DNA from 2 places in the Halomonas shantousis genome. Region 2 is predicted to be linked to the other one. Evidence: predicted binding sites of a transcription regulator. Region 2 holds the regulator's gene; the other holds the start of a gene.

Region 1 (3,409 bases), 340 kb from region 2:
CCCTTGCAGAACTCGTAATTGAACTGCGGATGCGCGACGGGATAGATCAGCCGTGCCAGCAACCCCCGGTCGTAGGTGATGATGTCGCAGTCATGTAGCGCCACCGCCTCGGCACGCCCCGAGGCCAGCACATAGCCGCTGCAGTACCAGACATTACGCCCCTTGCCGGGCTCGTGAGGCGAAATCCCCATGTCCTCGAGCTCGGCATCCAGCGCCTTGAGGCGCGGGCCGTCGTTCCACAGAATGCGATGATGCTGAGGCAGGCGTGAGAAAAACTCGCGCGCGTAGAGAAACTGCTCGCGGTCGGCGCGGTCCAGGCCGATGACGATTTCGGAGAGATAGGGCACCCTGGCCAGCTCATCGACGATATGCGCCAGCGCTGGCCCCTCCAGCTCGGAAAACAGTGACGGCAGGATCAGGCCCATGGGACGGCGTTTGGCAAAGCGGACCAGATCGGCCTCCAACGCCTCCACCGGCCGTCGAGTCAGGTTGTGAAAATCGGTAACGATTCCGTTCTGATAAAAGTCGCTCATGGCTCAGGCTCCCTTGGATGTCATCACAGCCGCGAATTCCCTCTCCCACCAGTAGGACACACCCTCGGCCCAGCCAACAGGTCCCCGTTCCCGGGTACGGTACACGCTGTCCGGCTTGCCCAGCGACATCGGATGGTCGTGACGACCTCGAATCAGTACCGCACGATCCACGGCCTCCAGCAAGGGGATATCGTTGGGGCCATCCCCCAGCCCCAACGTCATGGGGACATGACCACGCAACGCCGTGAAACGCTCCATCAGCCAGTGTACCGCCTGCCCCTTGTCGACCGCGCCCATGACATGCCAGAAGCGTCCGCCCTGCGTCAGGCGCAGGTCGTCGGCTTCCAGGATGCGGTGAAAGGATGCCAGGCTCTCCTCGTCTCCCTCCCAGATCAGCGGTTCGCTTCCCTCCCGCTGGATGGCCAACTCCGCGCGATCGCCTGGCAATCCTGTCAGCGCCATGACCTCATCAAGCGACATCTCGCCCATGCCGCGAAAACGCAGTCCCAGCCGCTCCCGCAGGACCCGCAAGCGTTGGCGGATGAAGGCGACGTCCACCCCCGGCATCTTGATCGTCATACCGTCCGGTGCGGCGGGATCGCGGTCCAGCCGGGCATGCTGCCAGGCAGGCGGCAGACCGATGACGGCGCCATTTTCGGCAATGAAGGGACATGCGGTAAGGCCCAGCTCCTCGCGCAGGGTGAGCAGTTCGGCGCTGGTCTTGCTGGTGGTGGGAATGACGGGAATCTGCTCGGCCGCCAGGCGCTCAAGCCAGGGGGCCGCCGGCTGCCAGTCGTAGGTATCGTGGTCCAGCAGGGAGCCATCGAGATCGGTGAAGACCAGCAGTGCGGCCTTGTGCTGGGACAGTTGCATCATCGTGTCACCTTCATTGGGCTTGCCCCATCTGTATGCATTGCACCCGCCCGAAACGGGCGCCTCATACAGGGAAGGTAGCACGTACCATGCCATTTCCATGCCTGAACCGGTTGGCGGGTTACAGGCACGCCGCCAGGGGGCATCTCACCCAGGTCGCATTGGCATGGGGACCAAGTCCCGCACCATTTCGATGCAATACGGTGCGGGGATATTCGCCAGGCCGAAGCCCTGATGTCACGTTCAAAAGCCCTGACGTCACGTTCGAGAGTGGCGAGCGACAGTCTGCAAGCCGGCCAGGGTGGCAGCATCGCTGTCGAAATAGGTCACCGCCAAGCCTGCGGCCTCCAGTGCCAGGGTGTAGGGAACCCGCAGACTTTCGGCACCGACCAGTATCACCGATGTCAGGGCCGGACGCGCCTCGCGCATGGCGCGTACCTCCTCGCCGATGACCACGCCTGACAGGAAACTGCCGACCTGTTCAGCGGCCAGCCCGGCATACAGATGGCGGCTGCGCGCCTCGAACAGCGCATGCAGCATCCCGCCGGGGCAGCCTGCCCGCGCCAGGCCCTGACAGAAGGCCGCTTCATCGAACGGCGCATCCGGGCGAGCCGGCTCACCCGGCAGCGTATGAAAACGCACGGCGTGATACAGCTCCCCGGTCATCACCGTGGTGAAGTCGACCAGACGACTCTTCTCGAGCCGCGCCCACTTGCTGTGCGTTCCCGGCAGACAGCAATCAGCCTCGCTGACATCGGCCAGCGTCAGCGCACCGAACGCCTGAATCTCCTCGCCGCGCATGACGTCGACATGCTCCGGCGTGACGACCTTCACCCCCGGAACGATCCAGGCATTGGCCAGCCCCGGGGCCGGCACGATATGCGCCGCCAGATCCGCCGCGGTGACCGGAAGATCAAGCTGCGGTGCCTCCGACCAGCCGCGCTTGGAGCCGACCATCCCCGCCAGGTAGACCGGGACCTCGCCATTGGCGCGCCAATCGCCCACCTGCGCTTCGCAGTAGTGGGGAAACTCTGCGGTGGACAGGGAACGCAGGCCGGCATCCGAGCGGCGACTGTCGAGACATTCTCCGCTCTGCGTATCGACCAGAAAGGCGCGAAAGTTGCTGGTTCCCCAGTCAATGGCGATCAACCGCTGCGCCGAGCCCGCACTCATTGATCGCCCTCGTGCTCGAAGTGCGTCGACAGGGTGGCCAGCTCCTGTAGCCGACGCCATTCGGCCACCAGCTCGCGGGCGATCCCGCCTATCTCGGCGGAGGCGTGTCCCGGCATGTAGAGGTTGCTGCCGAAGCCGAAACCGCCGATACCGACACTATGCCACTCGCTCATGTTGTCCTTGTTGACCCCGCCCACGGCCAGCACCGGCAGGTCGGCAGGCAACACGGCACGCAGATCCTTGTAGTAACCGCATCCCATCCTGGCCGCTGGAAACAGCTTGAGGCCCCGAGCGCCGGCCTTGGCCGCCGCGAACGCCTCACTCGGCGTCATGCAGCCGACCAGCGGCGCCAGGCCATGCTCGACACCGGCGCGGATCACCTCGGGGTCGGTATTGGGTGTGACCATCAGCGGTGCCTCGAGCTCGGCAAGACGTCTGACATCCTCGGTCGTCAATACCGTGCCGGCGCCGAACACCACGTCATCAGGGCAACGCTTGGCGATCTTTTCCAGGCTCTGCCAGGCGAAGGGAGAGTTAAGAGGCACTTCGATCATGCGAAACTCCGCCTCGACCAAGGCATCGAAGACTTCCTCGATCTCCTGCGGATGGATACCCCGTAAAATCGCTACCAGTGGCAGTTCCTGCATGGCCGCTTCCAGCGCGGCACGGCGTGTATCGTTCATAGCTTCCTCCAAGGTTTTCAAGGCTCACCGATGCGGCCAGAGCCTTTCGAGCGAAGGTCGGACCGAGGCGTCCAGCTGAGGCGAAAACGGCCCAGGCGACGGAGTGTCGGCACGCATCAATGCGTGACCCTGGGCGTTTTCAACGCC
Region 2 (3,409 bases):
CTCACGCGCCGCCATGCACAAGCGCGCCCGGGCCGGGATCGGCTACCTGCCTCAGGAAGCCTCGATATTCCGCAAGCTATCGGTGGCCGATAACATCATGGCGATACTCGAGACCCGCTCCGAGCTCGGCAAGACCGATCGCAAGGCACGCCTCGAAGAGCTGCTCGAAGAGTTTCACATCGGCCACATCCGCAACAATGCCGGCATGAGCCTCTCCGGTGGCGAACGCCGTCGGGTCGAAATCGCCCGCGCGCTGGCCACCGAGCCTGCCTTCATACTGCTCGATGAACCTTTCGCAGGAGTCGACCCCATCTCGGTGGGCGAAATCAAGGGCATCATCCGCCAGCTGCGTGACCGCGACATCGGCGTACTGATCACCGATCACAACGTGCGCGAAACCCTCGACATCTGCGATAACGCCTATATCGTCGGTGACGGACGCATCATCGCCGAGGGTCGTACCGAAGCGATCCTGGCCAACCAGCGGGTGCGCGACGTCTATTTGGGCCACGAATTCCGCCTTTAACGGCGTTCCGAACACTACCGGAAGCTTCCGCTTGCCAGTCAATGACATACCACCATACAATCCTGCGTGGCATGATTGTTGCTTACCGCTTGCATGTCATGCTCCACGCAGATAACGTATGTTATTTATCAACGGCAAGTGACCCCACATCACCATGGCCATGAAACCTACGCTGCAGCTTCGTGTCGGCACCCAGCTGACCATGACTCCCCAGCTCCAGCAGGCGATTCAGCTTCTCCAGCTCTCTACTCTGGATCTGCGTCAGGAAATCCAGCAGGCGCTCGAGGCTAACCCCATGCTGGAACTCGACGAGGCCTTTGGCGAGCAGGAAGTCAGCGAGGCTCCGGAAGACGAGTGGGCCAGCGACATTCCCGATGAGCTGGCTCTGGACAGTGAATGGTCGGACACATTCCAGGATGCGGCCCCGGCCGCCAGCGGGCCGGCGGGCAGCGGTGAAGACGGGCCCGATTTCGATCGCAATGCCGCCGGTACGAGCCTGCGGGACCATCTGAACTGGCAGCTGGCCATGGCCGACTTCTCGCCACGGGACCGCGCGATCGCCGAGAGTCTGATCGACGCCGTAGGCAGCGATGGCTATCTCAGCGTGCCGCTGGACGAGCTGACCGAAGGGCTGCATGAGCAGGGTCTCGACGCGCTCAAGCTCGACGATACCGAACAGGTCCTGATGCGGATACAGCAGTTCGACCCTACCGGTGTCTGCGCACGGGATCTTCGCGAATGCCTGTTGCTGCAGCTTGGCAACCTGCCCGAGAACACGCCGCTGCTGCCCCAGACCAAGCGCCTAGTACGCCAGTTCCTCGACGTGCTGGCCGGCAATGACCGCAAACAGCTCAAGCGACGGCTACGCCTGGAAGATGCCGAACTCGACGCGGTCATCGCCATGATCCGCGCGCTCGATCCCCGGCCGGGTCAGGCCTTCGACGACAGCAGCAGCGCTTACGTGATCCCCGATCTCGTGGCTCGCCATGGTCGGGATGGCTGGCGCATCGAACTCAATCCCGAGGCGCTGCCCCGGGTTCGCATCCAGCCCGATTACGCCGCCCTGATCCGCCGTGCCGACAAGAGCGACGACAACATTTTCATGAAGCAGCATCTGCAGGAAGCCCGCTGGCTGCTCAAGAGCCTGTCCAGTCGTAACGACACCCTCCTTCGCGTGGGTCGCGAGATCATGACCCGCCAGTTCGATTTCCTGACTCACGGCGAAGAGGCCATGAAGCCCCTGGTACTGGCCGACATTGCCCAGGCCGTGGACATGCATGAGTCGACCATCTCGCGGGTCACCACGCAGAAGTTCATCCACACCCCTCGCGGCGTCTTCGAACTCAAGTACTTCTTTTCCAGCCATGTGGGCGGCTCGGATGGGGAGGGCGACGCCTACTCCAGCACCGCGATTCGCGCCCGCCTGAAGAAATTGATCGGCGATGAGCCGCCACGCAAGCCGCTTTCCGACAGCAAGCTCGTCGACCTGCTGGCCAAGGACGGCATCAAGGTGGCACGCCGCACGATCGCCAAGTATCGCGAGGCGATGGGCATCCCCTCATCCAGCGAACGCAAGCGTCTCGCCTGACGTGGCCCAACCCAAGCGAAGGGGTATGCAGCAGCATAAAAAGGATTACAATCAAATGGCACCCGTTGGAAAAGGAGCGTGCCATGCAAGTCAACATCACCGGCCATCATGTTGAAGTCAGTGACGCCCTGCGTGACTATATGAATGAAAAACTCGCGCGCCTGGCGCGTCACTATGACGGCATCACCCTCGCCCAGGTAACGCTCTCCATCGAGAAGGAACGACAACAAGCCGCCTGCACGCTTCATGTCGCCGGCGCAGACCTGCATGCCGAAGCTCAGGATAATGACATGTACGCGGCCATCGATGCGCTGGCCGACAAGCTCGATCGCCAACTGGTCAAACACAAGGAAAAAGCTCAGGCACGTGCCCAAGGCACCAGTGCCCGCTAACTCCCTATCATGAGATTGGAAAATATCCTACCCCCCGAGCGCACGCTGTTCGGTGTCACCGGGGGGAGTAAAAAGCGGGTGCTGGAATTCTTCAGCACCTTCATCGCCCAGAATACCCCCAGTCTCGACAGTCAGGAGGTCTTCAGCCGATTGATCGGTCGCGAGCGACTGGGCAGTACCGGAATCGGCAACGGCGTCGCCATCCCTCATGCACGCAACCCGCACTGCAAGACACCGATTGCCGGCTTCCTTCGCCTGCAGACTCCCATCGATTTCGATGCCATCGATGGCGAGCCCGTGGACTTGATCTTCGTCCTGCTGGTGCCGGAGGAAGCCGACGATACGCATCTTGCGCTGCTCGCCCAGGTCGCCGGGGTCATGAACGACGCCACGACCCGCACGAAGCTGCGCCAGGCGGGAAGTCAACGTGAGCTCCACGACATCCTCATCGATGCGATACGTCACTCCGATACCGGCCGTTAGGAAATCCCATGCAGCTCGTCATTATCAGTGGCCGCTCCGGCTCAGGAAAATCCGTCGCCCTGCAGGCTCTCGAGGATCTCGGCTACTATGCGATCGACAACCTGCCCGCCAATCTGCTGGTGGCGTTGATCGGCGAGCTGCAATCCGCGCCACCGGCACGCAGCAACATTGCCGTAAGTATCGATGCACGCAACTTGCCCGAGTCGCTGGAGCGTTTTCCCGGCTTGCTCGAAGGTATCCGCGAACGCGGCATCCATAGCCAGGTCGTCTATCTGACCTCCGATTCCAAGATCCTGCTGGAACGCTACTCGGCTACCCGACGGCGCCATCCGTTGACCCGGGATAGCGAGATGAGCCTGGCCGAAGCCATCGAGCATGAGCAGCACTACCTGACGCCGATCCGTCATCTGGCGGATCTCA

The links. Region 2 encodes sigma-54, which starts transcription at its own class of promoters, with help from an activator protein. Its sites were predicted from a motif close to TGGCACNNNNNTTGCTNT; they were not measured.
Region 1: a site for sigma-54 is predicted at 1,484-1,501, ahead of ACYQ12_RS13770 (HAD-IIB family hydrolase). Genes of this name have one in related genera too.

Annotation. Positions count from the first base shown of each region.
Region 1 is NZ_BAAIER010000002.1:2,879,499-2,882,907, forward strand. Features, by position in the region: gene ACYQ12_RS13765 (glycosyltransferase family protein) at 1-533, opposite strand, end outside; gene ACYQ12_RS13770 (HAD-IIB family hydrolase) at 537-1,409, opposite strand; gene ACYQ12_RS13775 (2-dehydro-3-deoxygalactonokinase) at 1,665-2,579, opposite strand; gene ACYQ12_RS13780 (2-dehydro-3-deoxy-6-phosphogalactonate aldolase) at 2,576-3,262, opposite strand.
Region 2 is NZ_BAAIER010000002.1:2,542,062-2,545,470, forward strand. Features, by position in the region: gene lptB (LPS export ABC transporter ATP-binding protein) at 1-526, shown strand, start outside; gene ACYQ12_RS12260 (RNA polymerase factor sigma-54) at 681-2,114, shown strand; gene hpf (ribosome hibernation-promoting factor, HPF/YfiA family) at 2,198-2,506, shown strand; gene ptsN (PTS IIA-like nitrogen regulatory protein PtsN) at 2,516-2,989, shown strand; gene rapZ (RNase adapter RapZ) at 2,998-3,409, shown strand, end outside.